One region of the Halobacillus sp. AWH4_228 genome, then DNA from elsewhere that is predicted to be linked to it. Evidence: predicted binding sites of a transcription regulator. Region 1 holds the regulator's gene; each other region holds the start of a gene.
The links. Region 1 encodes Rex, which represses fermentation and respiration genes when NADH is low (regulators of the CRP and FNR family bind a similar motif). Its sites were predicted from a motif close to TTGTGAAATATTTCACAA; they were not measured.
Positions count from the first base shown of each region.

Region 2: ACXADP_RS12175 (cytochrome ubiquinol oxidase subunit I) is a predicted target of Rex. The motif match lies at 2,387-2,404, and genes of this name have one in related genera.
Region 3: ACXADP_RS04685 (L-lactate dehydrogenase) is a predicted target of Rex. The motif match lies at 1,630-1,647, and genes of this name have one in related genera.
Region 4: cydD (thiol reductant ABC exporter subunit CydD) is a predicted target of Rex. The motif match lies at 3,006-3,023, and genes of this name have one in related genera.

Region 1 is NZ_JBSWTE010000001.1:3,694,232-3,698,159, forward strand. It holds gene ACXADP_RS18970 (MDR family MFS transporter) at 1-820, opposite strand, end outside; gene ACXADP_RS18975 (SDR family oxidoreductase) at 1,007-1,828, shown strand; gene ACXADP_RS18980 (redox-sensing transcriptional repressor Rex) at 1,867-2,526, opposite strand; gene moaC (cyclic pyranopterin monophosphate synthase MoaC) at 2,541-3,029, opposite strand; gene ACXADP_RS18990 (ABC-F family ATP-binding cassette domain-containing protein) at 3,189-3,928, shown strand, end outside.
Region 2 is NZ_JBSWTE010000001.1:2,397,178-2,401,105, forward strand. It holds gene ACXADP_RS12170 (cytochrome d ubiquinol oxidase subunit II) at 1-929, opposite strand, end outside; gene ACXADP_RS12175 (cytochrome ubiquinol oxidase subunit I) at 926-2,287, opposite strand; gene ACXADP_RS12180 (ABC transporter ATP-binding protein) at 2,535-3,928, opposite strand, start outside.
Region 3 is NZ_JBSWTE010000001.1:944,436-948,363, reverse strand. It holds gene ACXADP_RS04695 (CdaR family transcriptional regulator) at 1-686, opposite strand, end outside; gene ACXADP_RS04690 (hypothetical protein) at 812-1,501, shown strand; gene ACXADP_RS04685 (L-lactate dehydrogenase) at 1,738-2,703, shown strand; gene ACXADP_RS04680 (L-lactate permease) at 2,731-3,928, shown strand, end outside.
Region 4 is NZ_JBSWTE010000001.1:75,499-79,426, reverse strand. It holds gene trxB (thioredoxin-disulfide reductase) at 1-843, shown strand, start outside; gene ACXADP_RS00365 (LysE family translocator) at 1,638-2,255, opposite strand; gene ACXADP_RS00360 (Lrp/AsnC family transcriptional regulator) at 2,255-2,734, opposite strand; gene cydD (thiol reductant ABC exporter subunit CydD) at 3,054-3,928, shown strand, end outside.

The DNA.
Region 1 (3,928 bases):
CAGCCGAGGTGACAAGGATGGACACGGAATAGGTCGGCACCTTGAAGACCGATAAATTGAGAAGCGGGTCGTCCTGACGGTTTTCGTAAAAAACAAACAGGACGATCGCCAGTAAGCCGACCACCACGAGCGTCAGGTTCAGCGGATCCATCAATTTATCCAGTGTCCGCCCCCGTCCGAGCGCAAACAACACGGATCCGATACCTAAGGTAATGATAAGAAACCCGACAAGGTCGAACTTTTTCTCCGGATGCGTTTCCGTCCGCTCCAGAAACTTCGCGGATAGAATCAGCCCCGTCAGTCCGAATGGAATGTTAAAGGCAAACAGCCACGGCCAGTCCACATACTGGATCAGCAGCCCCCCGACGGTCGGGCCGATCGCCGGAGCGACCATCGCCGCAACCCCGTATACACCGACGGCCAGTCCGCGCTCATGTCTCGGAAACGAGTTGAAAATGAGCGCCATGGCGATCGGCAGCATCAAGCCCCCGGCCATTCCTTGAATCGCCCGGGAGATGATCACCATACTGAGCGTGGAGGAAAAGAATCCGGATAACGACCCAAGGATGAAAATAAACAAACCGGTCAGGTAGACTTTCTTTTTCCCGAACCGGTCTCCGAAATAGCCCGTCAGCGGCATCGTCATCCCCATGGCGACCATGAAGATCGTTAAAATCCACCCGACGGCTACGGCGTTGGAATCAAAGATTTCAATGAACCGCGGTAAAATCGGGTTCAGCATACTATTATTTAAGATGACGGTAAACGTTCCAAACAAAACCGATATGACGACAAGCCATTTATTCGGCAGTTTACTCATAGATGTCCCTCACTTTCTGTCGATTCGTACACTATTATCTACTATACCACCTCGCAGCCGGATTAACCCTTCCATCGGCCGTTCCAGTTTGTTTTTCATCAAATGAGCGGTGTAAGCGTTCCCTTATGTTTCCAGTCTTTAACCCCTGGGTACCATACAACCAGACGAATAAAGGAGGAAGATCATATGGGACGTTTAAACAATAAAACGGCAGTCGTTACAGGAGCCGCGACAGGAATCGGGAAAGCTACCGTGAAGCTTTTTGCCCAGGAGGGCGCCCGCGTCATCTGTGCTGACGTCGATGAAGAGGATGTCCGCAAAACTGTGGAGGAAATCAACATCCATGGCGGGCAGGCGGAATCCTACGCCCTGGATGTATCCGAGCAGGAAAGTGTCCGCGTCTTTGCCAATTATGTAGAGGAAACGTACGGAACGATTGATGTGCTGTTCAACAACGCCGGTGTCGATGAAGAAGGCGGCAAGGTGCACGAATATCCGGTCGATTTGTTCGACCAGATCATTTCTGTCGACCTCCGCGGCACCTTTTTAGTCAGTAAATATCTACTTCCGCTTATGTTCGAAAATGGTGGCTCGATCATCAATACATCATCCATGTCGGGACAGGCGGCTGACCTGGATCGTTCCGGCTACAACGCAGCCAAGGGCGGAATCACCAATTTCACCCGGGCCATGGCGATTGATTACGCACGTCAGGGCATCCGCGTGAATGCCGTATCCCCCGGAACGATTGAAACGCCGCTCGTTGATGAACTTGCCGGTACGAAAAAAGAAGAGGAAGGTCGTGAGTTCCGGGAGGCGCAGAAATGGGTGACACCGATGGGCCGGTTAGGAAAGCCGGAGGAAATCGCCTCCGCCGCCCTTTTCCTCGCTTCTGAGGAAAGCTCGTTCATTACCGGTGAGGATCTTACTGTGGACGGCGGACTGACCGCCTACACGTGGCCGGGTAAAATGCTGATGGACAACAGCTGGAAAGAAACGACGAAGTAATAAAAAAGACTTAGAGCAGACGACGCTCTAAGTCTTTTTTATGCTTCATCCAGCGGCTCATCCTCCATCAGCGGATAATGCTTCAGGAAGTAAACGAGTGCCTGCAGTTCAATCGCAAGGTCGATATGATGCACCCGCACGCGCGATGGAACGCTGATCCGCGCCGGCGTGAAATTGAGAATTCCGCTCACACCCGCTTCTACAAGGCGTTCGGCAATGCCCTGGGCGGCAGATGCCGGTACTGTTAAGATGGCCACCTCAAGGTCACCGAGCTGGTTTTCCAAGTCGTCGATGTGGTGCACTTCGACACCGCCGACTTCCGTACCGACCCGCTCCTCGTTGGCATCAAAAGCCATTTCGATTTTCGTATTGTTGTTTTTCGTAAAATTATAATTCAGAAAAGCCGTTCCCAGATTCCCTACACCAATCAGGGCGACCTTCGTCGTTTCATCCTGATCGAGCGTCTTTCTGAAGAAGGACAGCAGGTATTCCACGTTGTAGCCGTAGCCCTTCTTCCCGAGTGCTCCGAAGTAGGAAAAGTCCCGGCGGATCGTAGCGGAGTCGACTTTCACCGCCTCACTCAGCTCTTTCGATGATACACGCAGCTTTCCCTGACTGTGCAGGTTATTCAAGAAGCGGTAATACAGCGGCAGCCGCTTGGCTGTCGCCTGTGGAATTTTTGCTTGTTCCATATCCATGGCTCCGACCTCCTTTACCGATCCGTTCGTTTATAGTCGCCATTTTTGCCACCGGTCTTCTCCGACAAATACGTCGGTCCGATGACCATCCCTTTATCAACGGCTTTACACATGTCATAAACTGTAAGAGCAGCAGCAGATGCAGCCGTGAGCGCTTCCATTTCCACACCCGTGCTTCCCTTCGTCCTGGCGGAAACCTCGATGATCAAACGCGGTTTCTCTCCATCAAGCTCCCAGTCAAAGGAGATATCGACACCCTTCAACGGCAGAGGGTGACACATCGGAATCCAGTCCGGGGTTTTTTTGGCTGCCATGATCCCGGCTACCTGGGCTACAGACAGAACGTCCCCTTTTTCCATCGTCCGCTCTGTAATTTTATGATAAATCTCTTTGTTCACTTCTACACTTGTGAAGGCGACCGCTGTCCTTACGGTATCTTCCTTGCCGGATATATCCACCATCCGGGCACGGCCCTCTTCATTGAAATGACTAAATTCCGCCATTGGCACGTTCCCCTTTTTCTACATGGTTCTGATTGAAACACTACTCTTATTCTACCAAAAAATCAATCCGGAGTCGTCAACGATCGCTTTTCACACGGGGCATTCTGTTGCTAGCAGGTATCCGTATAAGATACACTTAGTTCATCGAGGTGAAACGACATGATTCTCATGCAGCTGAATCAACTGACGAAGCGTTTCGGCGCCGAGTTGATTTTAACGAATATTAAATTGGAAGTACAAAAGAATGACCGGCTTGCCATCGTCGGCCGGAACGGGGCAGGAAAATCGACCCTGTTGAAGATTATGGCCGGAGAGATGAGCTACGATTCCGGAGATATGTTCAAACCGAAAGATGCATCGGTCGGATACCTGGAGCAGCATACAGGTCTGCAGTCCGAAAAGTCGATCTGGGACGAGATGGAGCAGGTTTTTGACCACTTGAAATCACTGGAGAAAGAACTCCGTTCCATGGAAGTGCAGATGGCCGATCCCGCCCTGGTGGAAGATCAGACCCGCTATCAGCAGCTGCTGAAGGACTACGACCGGAAGCAGGAGCAGTTCAAGACTGCCGGCGGCTACCACTATGAAGCCGATATCCGAGCCGTATTGAACGGACTTAACTTCAAGGATTTTGACTGGACTACACCGATTTCTACATTAAGTGGCGGTCAGAAAACACGGCTGGCACTCGGGAAACTGCTGTTGACCAGTCCCGATCTTTTGATTCTTGATGAGCCGACCAACCACCTGGACATTGATACGCTGAGCTGGCTGGAAAACTACCTTCAGGGCTATCCCGGTGCTGTGGTCATCGTCTCGCACGACCGCTACTTCCTGGATAAAATCGTCGATACCGTATACGAGATCGCTTTTCAATCATCGAAGAAATATCATGGCAA
Region 2 (3,928 bases), 1.3 Mb from region 1:
GCAATAAAGACAATGACAAGCGCCACAGCCATCGATTCATTCGTCACCGCATTGGAAATCGTCACGTACGGATAAAGCAGATACGGAAGATGAGACGCTCCATACCCAAAGAAAGCTACGAAGAACTGAAGCATGACGGCTATAAAGGCCCATCCGTAAAACCTTTCTGTATAGACGAGGAACAATGCAGTTATAAAGAACCCTACAGAAATTCCGAACACCCACCACAAGTCAATCGCCCGTTGAAAATGCTCTGGATTCTGCTGACTCAAAGCAATAAATGTCGTGAGGCTGGCAATGATGGTCGGAGAGCTCCAGAACAGGGCATACTTCCTGACAATTTCAAGTGCCGGGCGGTCTCCTGCACGATGGGCATAATACGTTAAAAACATCGCGCTGATGTAAAGAACGGAAACGATGGCGAGAAAAACGACACTCCATGAATAAGGGCTTGAGAACAGTTCTCCGAAAAGAAGCTGCACACCATTTTCCGTTTCTTCAATAAAGCCTCCCTCTGAAATCGTCAGAGCGGTGGATAAAGAGGCCGGAATGAGCAGCCCTGTCGCTCCGTAAAGGAACATGTAGAGGGAGTTGTCTTTGGATCCATAGTTTTCAAACGCATAAAAGGATCCCCGTATAGCAAGGAGAACAATCGCAATACTTCCCGGAATCAACAGGGACTGCCCAAAATAATACGCCATATCCGGGAAGAATCCGACAAGACCGACGAAGAAAAAGACGAAGAAAACATTCGTCACTTCCCATACCGGAGAGAGGTACCGGGAGATCAGCTGATTAATCAAGTGATCCTTTTTCGTTATTCTTGCATAATAGGCAAAAAAGCCAGCACCAAAATCTACAGATGCGACGATCAAATATCCGTAAAGGAACAACCAGAGGACGGATATCCCGATGATTTCATAGCTCATGACTGTCCCTCCCTGCTGGCTGCGGCTGTATTCGGAAAGCGGTGCTCCAGTTCAAGCTCGGCAGGCTTGCCTTTGAATATTTTGCGTAACGTAAGCAGACATCCAACACCGAGCACAAGGTAGACGGCAGCAAACAGCGCAAACATCCAGCCGATGTACGGAGATGTCGTCGAACCTTCCGCAACAGTCATAAAGCCTCTCAAAATCCACGGCTGTCTTCCGACTTCGGCATAAATCCAGCCAAACTCAATCGCGAGCATCGTCAAAGGACCAGCCGCTGCTACTCCCCACAAGAGAATAGGATGGAACGGGTTTCCTTTCTTCCATTTCCAGAGCACAAGGAAGAGCAGAGAAATCCCCAGGGTGTAAAAGCCGATCGATACCATCAGATCGAACATATAGTGGATCCATAAGGGAGGCCGCTCGTTCTCAGGTGTTTCCTCGAGCCCTTCCACTTCTGCATTAAAATCGCCGTGAGCGAGGAAACTTAAAGCATTGGGAATCCTGATCGCGTTTTCAACTTCATTGTTCTCATTCAGGGTACCGAATACAACAAGGTCTGCGCCTTCTTCGGATTCAAAGTGCCATTCCCCGGCTGCGAGCTTCTCGGGTTGATGCTCAGCCAGAAACTTCGCCGATAAATCACCGGCAAGCGCTGTAAGCATGGCAAAGATAAAAGTGGCAGTCATTGTAAGTTTTAATGCTTTTTTGTGATAGAGGGATCCTTTTTTTATCAAAATGATGAAAGCAGCAATCCCTGCAAGCACCGCTGCAGCGGTTAAATAAGAGGAAGATATGACGTGAAAGACCTTCGTCGGTGTCGCAGGATTGAACATCGCCGCAAGTGGATCCACCGATGTAAAACGGCCCTCTTCCAGCTCAAAACCCTGGGGCGTGTTCATAAACGAATTCACCGTTGTAATAAAGAAGGCGGACATCGTTCCTCCAATGACCACAGGAATGGATAACAGCCAGTGGTAGATCGGCTTCTTGAACCGGTCCCACGTATATAAGTAGATCCCTAGGAAAATCGCCTCAAAGAAGAAGGCGAAGGTTTCCATGAATAACGGCAGAGCAATCACGTTCCCCGCAAGCCTCATGAAGCTCGGCCAGATGAGTGACAGCTGCAGACCGATCGCCGTCCCTGTCACAACTCCGACAGCGACCGTAATCGTATACCCTCTCGTCCAGCGCCTGGCGAGCAGAGTGTAATGCGGATCCTTCCGCTTGATTCCGATGAATTCCGCAATGGACACGAGGACGGGGACCCCGACTCCCAGTGTTGCGAAAATGGCGTGAAATAGTAATGTCATCGCAGTGAGCGCACGACTCACTTCGACGGTTTCGAATCCAAACATCTTAATTCGTTCCCTCCTACCCAGGAATAATCTCAAAATCTGTTCTGGGATTAGTATAAAACGTAAAACACCGTTGTGGTATTCAAGATGATGACTATTTTGTGACAAACTTCACAAAGTCTTTTCAATTCTTATCGTACCGCACACCATCCGTCCTGTCGACCTATCTGCCTGTTCCCCTCCTCCGTTCTTTTCTAACGTTGTTCAAAAGAAAAAACCCTGTAGAATTTTTCTACAGGGTGATTTATTATATGGCATCCAGCATTTGGAACTGGGCTTTTACAAGTTCATAATATTCACCGTGCTGATCCATAAGTTCATCATGAGATCCCTGCTCAAGAATCTTTCCATGCTCGAGCACGAAAATGTTGTCGGCTTCACGTATCGTTGATAAGCGGTGGGCGATCATAATGGCTGTTCTCCCTTTCAGGAGCTTCTTCAAAGCCTGTTGAATCTTCAATTCGGTTTCTGTATCTATACTCGCTGTTGCTTCATCCAGAATGAGAATTCTCGGATTGGCAAGCAGGGCCCGGGCAAAGGAGAGAAGCTGCCGTTCTCCGGCTGAAAGAATATTCCCCCGCTCCTCTACTTCGGTTTCGTAGCCGTTGTTCAAGCGCTGGATAAAACCATCCGCTCCTACCACTTCTGCCGCTTCTTTCACCTCTTCATCCGTAGCACCCGGACGCCCGAAGCGGATATTTTCCATAATCGTTCCCGAAAAAATGAACGTGTCCTGAAGAACGACACTGATCTGCTGTCTGATACTATCAATGGAAGCATCCTTCAAATCCACCCCATCGATTTTGACGGCACCTTTGGTTGGGTCGTAAAAACGGCTGATCAAGTTGGCAATCGTAGATTTCCCTGATCCCGTATGTCCAACAAGGGCCACCGTTTCTCCTTGTTTCATCTCAAGGTTGATATCATGAAGAGCAATCCGCTTGGAATCGTAGGCAAACTGAACGTGGTCGAATTCGATGTGACCTTTCATATCCTTCAGTTCCACGGCATTTTTCTTCTCCTCGACATTTGGTTCTTCATCCAGGAATTCAAAGATCCGTTCAGAGGCTGCCATCGCCATAAGAAGCTGGTTGTACATCATCCCCAGTCTGGATATAGGTTCCCAGAACATCCCAAGGAAGAAGGCGAACGATACAAACGTTCCGACCTGGATATCTCCCTGAAGAATCAACCAGGCCCCAAATGAAACGAGGATGACTGTACCGATGGCATTGCTCATTTCGACAAACGGACGAAACATCGCACTTTTTTTCGTCGCTTCCTTCCATGCGAGAAAGTTATCCGTGTTCACCCCGTCAAAGTATTCGGTATTTTCCTTCTCCTGTGTAAAGGACTGGGTAATCCGAATGCCCTGCAGACTTTCATTCAAGTGGGAATTCAGCCTGGACTGCTGGATTCGTACCTGCTGCCAGGAGCGTCGGATATTCCGGCGCAGCTTCGTGGAAATATAGAACATCAGCGGCATGATCACGAGAATCGCCAGGGCAAGCTTCGGATCGAGTGCCAGCAGAATAGCGATGATCCCAGTTAAGAGAACAATATCCATCAGAAGGTTGATGATCCCGTTTGTAAACAGTTCCTGAAGCGAGTTGATATCATTCATAATCCGCACGAGAATGG
Region 3 (3,928 bases), 2.7 Mb from region 1:
TTCACAGACAGCAGGATCATATAGCGGGAACTGCCATCCGGGATCAGTACATGTTCATTGTAGTCCGGAAAGTGGCGGTGGATCAGCTTTTCTACGTTTCTCCGGTACCGCTGCATCTGCACTTCATCATTGACATCTCCGAGAGGGGATCCCAATTTGTCATACCAGTAATCCTGAAAACCGCTGAGCTCCAGCAGCACAGCCACCCGGGGTTTATAAATGTTGATGCCGAACATCCATCCCCTTGTCGCAAACAGCTTTTCATCCTGATACTGATTGCGGATCCATTCGTTCACAAACGTTTCCCTTGCCTGCGTCTCCAGCTCCACCTGCTCATCAAGATACGCTTCCTTAATGAGGATTTCCGTCATTTTTTGAAGCAGCGCGCCCTGCTGGCTGAGCTCCTCCGGTTCACCGGTGATCCCGATCACCCCGACGATCTGTTTATGCAGACGGACAGGAAGATTGATCCCGGCTTTCGCTCCTTCATACGTTTCTTTCGACGATATGACTAACGTATGGCCGGTTTCCAGCACTTTGGCTGCCCCCTCGTGAAAATCACCGATCCGCTTTTTATCAAGACTGGCGATGATTTTCGCCTTTTCATCCATGAAGTTGATATTTTTGTTCATGATCGGTTCGGTTTCCTGAACAATCGATTGAGCTACCTCTCTTGGGATCAGCATTCCCATTCCCCTCTCCGTCGTTCTTCTTATTATTCATCCTAGCACAGATTCCAGGAAGGAGATGGTCATATTCCCCTCTTTCGGCCTATATAGTGGTCTTACGATACTCTGGGAGGAATGATGGAATGACAGAAGATCAAAAACCGGTATTTTTCAAGAGGAAAATGTTCTGGATCCATACGGCTGCTGCGTTGGTGATATTCTTTACTGCATTTTTCATCGGTTCCTACACCCGTACCATTTCTTTAAATGAAGAAAAGCTGAAGTACGAAGAAGTAACAATGGAAATAGAAAAAGTTGAAAAAAGGTTCATCCAAAAACAAGGCGACCAGAAGGATTTAGAGAAGGATGTTGAGCTCCTCGACGAGAAAAAAGAGGAAATAAATGAACAGGTCAAGGCATTGGAAAAGGATTTAAGTGAGGCTGAAGCTCTGGTGGCGGAAAAAGATACACTTCAGGCAGATCTCAAGAAGCTGGAAGAATCAAAGAAATCCAAGGACAGTGAATTGGATGCTGTTGAAGCGGAAATAGATACGAAGAAGGAAGAACTGGCCATCGTAACCGGAAAAATCATTGAATTAAAAGAAGAACCGAAAACGCTCTCCGCCGGATTCTTCACTGTAGGGAAAGACATTCCTGCCGCCCGCTACAAAGTAACCCCGAATGGGAACGGCAACTTCTTTGTGAATGAAGGAGCTAAAGTCAATATCATGATTGGAAGTGGAAGCTTCTATGAGAGCGAATATATCTTTGAGGCGTTGGAAGGCGACGAAATCGAACTGACCACATCTGCCCATTTTACACCCATTCAATAGTTTTCCACCCTGCTTCCATTTATAATAGGAAGCAGGGTGGAACATCTCTCCCTTTCCCTCCAAGACCTCACACAAATATGTCCAACTTTTGAACAGGAAAACGCTTTAATGAAAACAGGACAAGCCTATTGTGAATTATTTCACAAAACTCATTGATTTCATGTTGGATATATTGCACAATATAAATGTGAAATGATTCACAATAACTTGTTCATTATCTTTAGGGAGGAATTCATATGCCAAAACAAAATGTAAACCGTGTCGCTTTAATTGGAGCAGGATCCGTCGGAAGCAGCTACGCTTTTGCGATGTTGAACCAGGCGGTAGCCGAGGAATTCGTGATCATTGACCTGAATAAAGACAAAGCGATGGGCGATGCGATGGATTTGAACCACGGAAAAGTATTTGCCCCGAATCCGACGAAAACATGGTATGGAACGTATGAAGACTGCCGTGATGCCGACATCGTCTGCATCTGTGCAGGCGCGAACCAAAAGCCTGGCGAAACACGTCTCGACCTCGTCAAAAAGAACCTGGTCATTTTCAAATCCATCGTAGATGACGTGATGGCCAACGGATTTGACGGCATTTTCCTTGTGGCCACCAATCCGGTGGATGTGCTCACCTATGCCACATGGAAATTCAGCGGCCTCCCTAAAGAACGAGTGATTGGAAGTGGGACGATCCTGGATTCCGGCCGGTTCCGTTACCTGCTTGGAGAGTACTTCGATGTTTCTCCATCCAGCGTGCACGCAAACATTATCGGCGAACACGGCGATACAGAACTTCCTGTATGGAGCCACGCGACCATCGGCGGTGTTCCAGTCCTTGAATTGATCGAACGTCACGAAAACTATACAAAAGAAGATCTCGACGAAATTTTCGTGAATGTCCGCGATGCCGCCTATCAGATCATTGAGAAAAAAGGAGCCACCTATTACGGCATAGCGATGGGTCTGACCCGCATTACGAAAGCGATCCTATACAACGAAAACAGCATCATGACCGTCAGTGCATACTTGAACGGGGAATACAATGTGGATGACGTGTATATCGGTGTTCCAGCTGTCCTCAACCGCACGGGGATCCGTAATGTGATGGAAATCAACCTGAATGAAGAAGAACAAGGGAAACTGAATCACAGTGCCACTGTTTTGAAAGATATTCTAAGCGAACAATTCTATGTGAAACAGACGAACTAAACTTCTTTTGAAAAGAGATGATCTGCCATGTGGTTCCAACAGTATGATCCTTTTGGTAATCTGGGCGTGAGCGCGCTTTTAGCCGCTCTCCCCATCTTTTTCTTCTTTTTGGCATTAACCCGACTCCGTATGAAAGGGATTCTTGCTGCCTTTCTCACGCTCATCATGAGTCTGGGTATCGCTGTGTTCTTGTTTGATATGCCATGGGGCAATGCGCTCGCCGCAGCCCTGCACGGCATAGCGAACGGTCTATGGCCGATCGGTTACATCGTCATTATGGCCGTCTGGTTATACAAAATTGCTGTACATACCGGGAAATTCACGGTCATCCGTTCCAGTATCGCGAACATCTCTCAGGATCAGCGGCTGCAGCTTCTGCTGATCGGCTTCAGCTTCAACGCTTTCCTTGAAGGGGCCGCAGGATTCGGTGTACCGATTGCCATCAGTGCCGCCCTGCTTGTGGAACTAGGCTTCCGCCCGTTGAAAGCCGCAGCGTTATGCTTGATCGCCAATGCTGCTTCCGGTGCCTTCGGAGCGATCGGCATTCCTGTCATCGTCGGTGCCCAGATGGGAAACCTGGAAACGATGGAGCTTTCCCGGACACTGGCTTACCTGCTTCCTGCCATCTCCTTTGCCATTCCGTTTGTGCTCGTCTTTTTGCTGAATGGATGGAAAGGTGTGAAAGAAACCCTGCCTGCCCTGCTCGTCGTCAGTGGCATTTACACAGGCACCCAGCTGTTTACGATTCTATTTCTCGGACCTGAACTTGCCAACATCCTTGCCGCCCTCTTAAGTATGGCTGGTCTTGCGCTGTTCTTAAGAAAATGGCAGCCGAAAACGATCCACAGAGAAGCGGATGCTCCCGCTGTTCAGACCGGCGAAACGTACAGCCTGAAGGAAATAGTTAAAGCCTGGTCTCCGTTCTACATCTTAACGGCCGTCATTACGATCTGGAGTCTTCCTGCTTTTAAAGCCCTGTTCAATGATGGAGGCCTGCTTGCTGGTACGACCCGGTTGGTATCGATTCCATACCTGCACCAGCAGATTCAGAAAGCCCCGCCGATTGCGCCGGAAACAACCGCGCTTGATGCCATTTTTAAACTTGATTTTATTTCTGCGACCGGCACAGCGATATTGGTGGCTGTTCTTCTGACTGGGTGGTTCAGCTCTGCGATCACCCTTCCGGAAGGGATGAAAAACTTGAAAGCGACGATACAGGAATTGT
Region 4 (3,928 bases), 3.6 Mb from region 1:
GGTCAGTTGACCCTGACCACGGAGGTGGAGAACTTCCCCGGTTTCCCGGATGGCATCATGGGGCCTGAACTTATGGATAATATGAAAAAGCAGGCCGAGCGGTTCGGCGCTGTTTTTAAACGGGGCTGGGTAACAGATGTCCAGGTGAATCAGCGGCCATTTACCCTTCAGGTGGATGGCATCGGCGAAATACAGACGAACAGCCTGATTATCTCCACAGGGGCTTCCGCCAAACTGCTCGGTATTCCCGGCGAGAAAGAGAATATCGGAAAAGGAGTGAGCACCTGTGCAACCTGTGATGGGTTCTTTTTCCGCGGGAAAAAAGTTGTGATCATCGGCGGCGGCGATTCGGCGATGGAAGAAGCGACCTTCCTGACCAAGTTTGCGAGTGAGGTGCAGGTGATCCATCGAAGAAATGAACTGCGTGCTTCTAAAATCATGCAGTCGCGGGCACAGGAAAATGATAAGGTGACGTGGGCTCTAAATAAAACGCCGGTGGAGATGGTCTCAGACGGGATGAAAATTTCGGGCATCAAAGTGAAGGATAATGAAACTGGTGAAGAGGAAGTTATCGATACAGATGGGATTTTCGTTGCCATTGGTCACAATCCAAACACAGATTTTCTGAAAGGAAAGCTGGATATGGATGAGAAGGGTTATCTTCTTGTGGAACCAGGAACGACCAATACGAATATCCCCGGCGTCTTCGCCTGCGGGGACGTCCAGGATCAAAAGTACCGTCAAGCCATTACGGCAGCCGGCACAGGATGTATGGCTGCAATGGATTCTGAACGCTTCCTGGAAGGCGAAGCGGCTGTCGATTGGAGCCAGAACCTTTCTTAGTAAAAGGCTGCCCTGGAAGGGGCGGTCTCTTTTTTTTCAGATACACTTAATTGAATTTTTTGGAATTAGTAGGTAGAATACAGTCACTGAATGTGTAATGAAAGAAAGGGGAGGGAAGCTTGATTTGGCAGCAGACGAACGGGTTATTCCTGCAGCGTTTCGACCAGCTTGGGGAAAGATCATGGAGAGAAGACTTTTCTTGCAAGCTGATCTTTTCGCCTGCGGGTAAAGGAAAGTATCAGACGAAGTTTGGAGACATGTTCATAGAAGAAGGAGCATTTCTTCTAATGAATCCAACTGCACCACATAAACAGCCTCATGCCTTTCAGGAGAAATTTCTTGCTGAGGTGGACCCATTCTTTATTCAAACCGCTCCTGCTCTCATATATAAACGAATATCTGTGTTGTTCCATAGGGTTTTATACATAGGCCCACATCCCCGTTGATTGTAAGGTAGAGAATGGAAAAATCGTCTGAAATATTGGTGGAATAACAAGCAAGAATCATAAAGGGTGAAAAGCTTTGAACGTTTATTTAGATTCAAACATCATTTATTGATCCATTCTTTTAAGAAAACTATAGTCTTTTGACTTTAGAGTTAAGCAAGGAATCATAGATATTTTCACGCCTACATTAGTATATGATGAAGCTTGGAATAACTACAAAGAACAAATTGAAGGTATATAGACCATGTAAGCACCCCTCATATCTTTTCTTGATCCATAAGAAGATCAATGAACCAGTGAAACATTAAATATATGGACAACACCCCAATAATATTATGAGATCAATCTCTAACCAACAAGTCCAGTAACTAAACTATATACTCCAAACGACGATAATATAATTCCAGAAATGCGATTAATCAGGCTCAAATAATCATTCTCTAGTCGATTGCCTAATGTTCCTGCAAGGCTACTTAATAATAACCACCATAATGATGAACCTATAAAAATCCCTGCGACTAAAATTAAGCCAGGTGCCGTTGCATTGTTAGTTGTAATTCCTAGGCCTGAGATAATGGCGATAAATGATAAAATTGTAACTGGATTAGTAATAGTTAAAAAGAAAGTAGATATGAAAGCTGAAAACGGTTGGTTACCTTTGGCTTCAGCTGATCTATTTGAAGGTTTTGAAATAAATATTTTCACTCCTAAATAACATAAGAATATACCGCCAATAAGATGAAGCCACAATTGTTGACCAATTAAAAAGTTTGTTATAAATGTTAAACCGAGACCAGCGATTATTCCATATATTCCATCTGCTGTTGCAGCCCCTAATCCAGATACAAATCCAGTTAACTTACCATGTTCAAGAGTTCTGCGGATACATAACACCCCAATTGGTCCAACTGGAGCAGCAATACTAATTCCAATGAACAGTCCTTTTAGTAATAGTTCCCCGAACATTACTGTTCACCTGATTTATTAAATTTTGCTTTTTGTAAGGGGACCCGCAAAGTTTCTTTTGTTGTATCCATCACAATTGTTGTTTTTGTCCTCCGTACACCTGCAAGGTTTTTAATTTCATAACTTATTACTCGGTCCAAATCCTTTGTATTTTGGCAACGAATTTTCAATAAATAATCATCTTCCCCGGCAATATGATGACATTCCTGCACTTCTTCCAAATCCTTGACAAGCCTTAAAAAATCTTTCCTGAATGTTGGTTTTTCTAATGAAACTGCCACAAATGCTGTACATTCTGTTCCTACACTTTCCCCATTTACCATTGCGCCAAGTTCTTTTATTACTTCATTGTTTAACAAACGATTAACACGGTCTGCAATAGATGGAGCAGATAATCCAGTTTGGGAAGCTAATTCAGCCCAAGTAACCCTTCCATTATCAATTAGTGCTTTCAATATTTTGTAACCAAAGTTATCCAACTGATTTTTCCTCCTTTTATAAATTTTTTACTATCATGTTATTTATAAAATAAAAAGTAAAGGTTATTTCCATTAACCTCCTGAAAGGTTTTCGGCATACTAATCCTCATCACAGGTTTGATAAGGTGTTTGCGACGATAAGCGACCGGGGTAAGTTATCCGTTGAGATTGTATGACTGGCGGCAGAAAAGGGGACGATGTTAAAGAATTGTCATAGAATCCTCAGGCTTCTCTTTAGAAAAAAGGGTGTCTTTCCTTTATAATAAAGGTAATGTGAAAAACTTCACAAAAAATACGTGTAAGGAGTTTTCTATAGATTATGAAGCATCTCAGCCGCTTTGCTTTTGCTGATCGAAAAGGGATGACGCTGTTAATCCTCACGTCTCTTCTCATCGGAGCCAGTGTCATCGGTCAATCCTATTATTTCGTTGCGATTGTGGATCGGATTTTTCTTGGTCAGCAAAGCCTCCAGGATGTTCTGCCTTTGTTTGCCGGGCTGTTTCTCGTGTTGGCTGGACGTACTCTCTTCACATGGCTCAATGGAAAAACGGGCATCCGTCTTGCTTCGAGAGCTAAAGAGCATTACCGGCATCGTTTGATTGAAAAAATGTCCAGGCAGTCGATCTCCACATCGGTGACCGGGCGGTCCGGACAAAAGGTGAGTGTACTCATGGATTCCGTGGATGAACTGGACGGCTATTTCAGCAGCTATATTCCACAAATGATCCAGACCCTCATTATCCCTGTGATGATTTTGGCCGTTGTGTTTTCCGCCCATCTTTATTCCGGGCTGATCATGGTAATCACAGCTCCGTTCATTCCGATGTTCATGGCGATCATCGGTGTGATGACGAAGAAGAAATCGGAAGACCAGATGGAGAAGCTTTCGGCTTTTTCCGGACAGTTTCTGGATACCCTTCAAGGACTTGTTACGTTGAAGCTCTTCAACCGCAGTCATCGCCAGCAGGAGGAAATAGAATCGAGCAGTCTCGGATTTAAAACGGCTACGATGGAAGTGCTGAAGGTGGCCTTTGTGTCCTCCCTCATGCTTGAGTTCATCTCCATGCTCAGTATTGGCCTGATTGCTCTTGAGATTGCCATCCGCCTTGTTGTGTATGAAAGTGTCTCTTTTTTCACCGCTTTTTTCATTTTGATTCTTGCACCGGAGTTTTACTTGACACTGAAGGAGTTCGG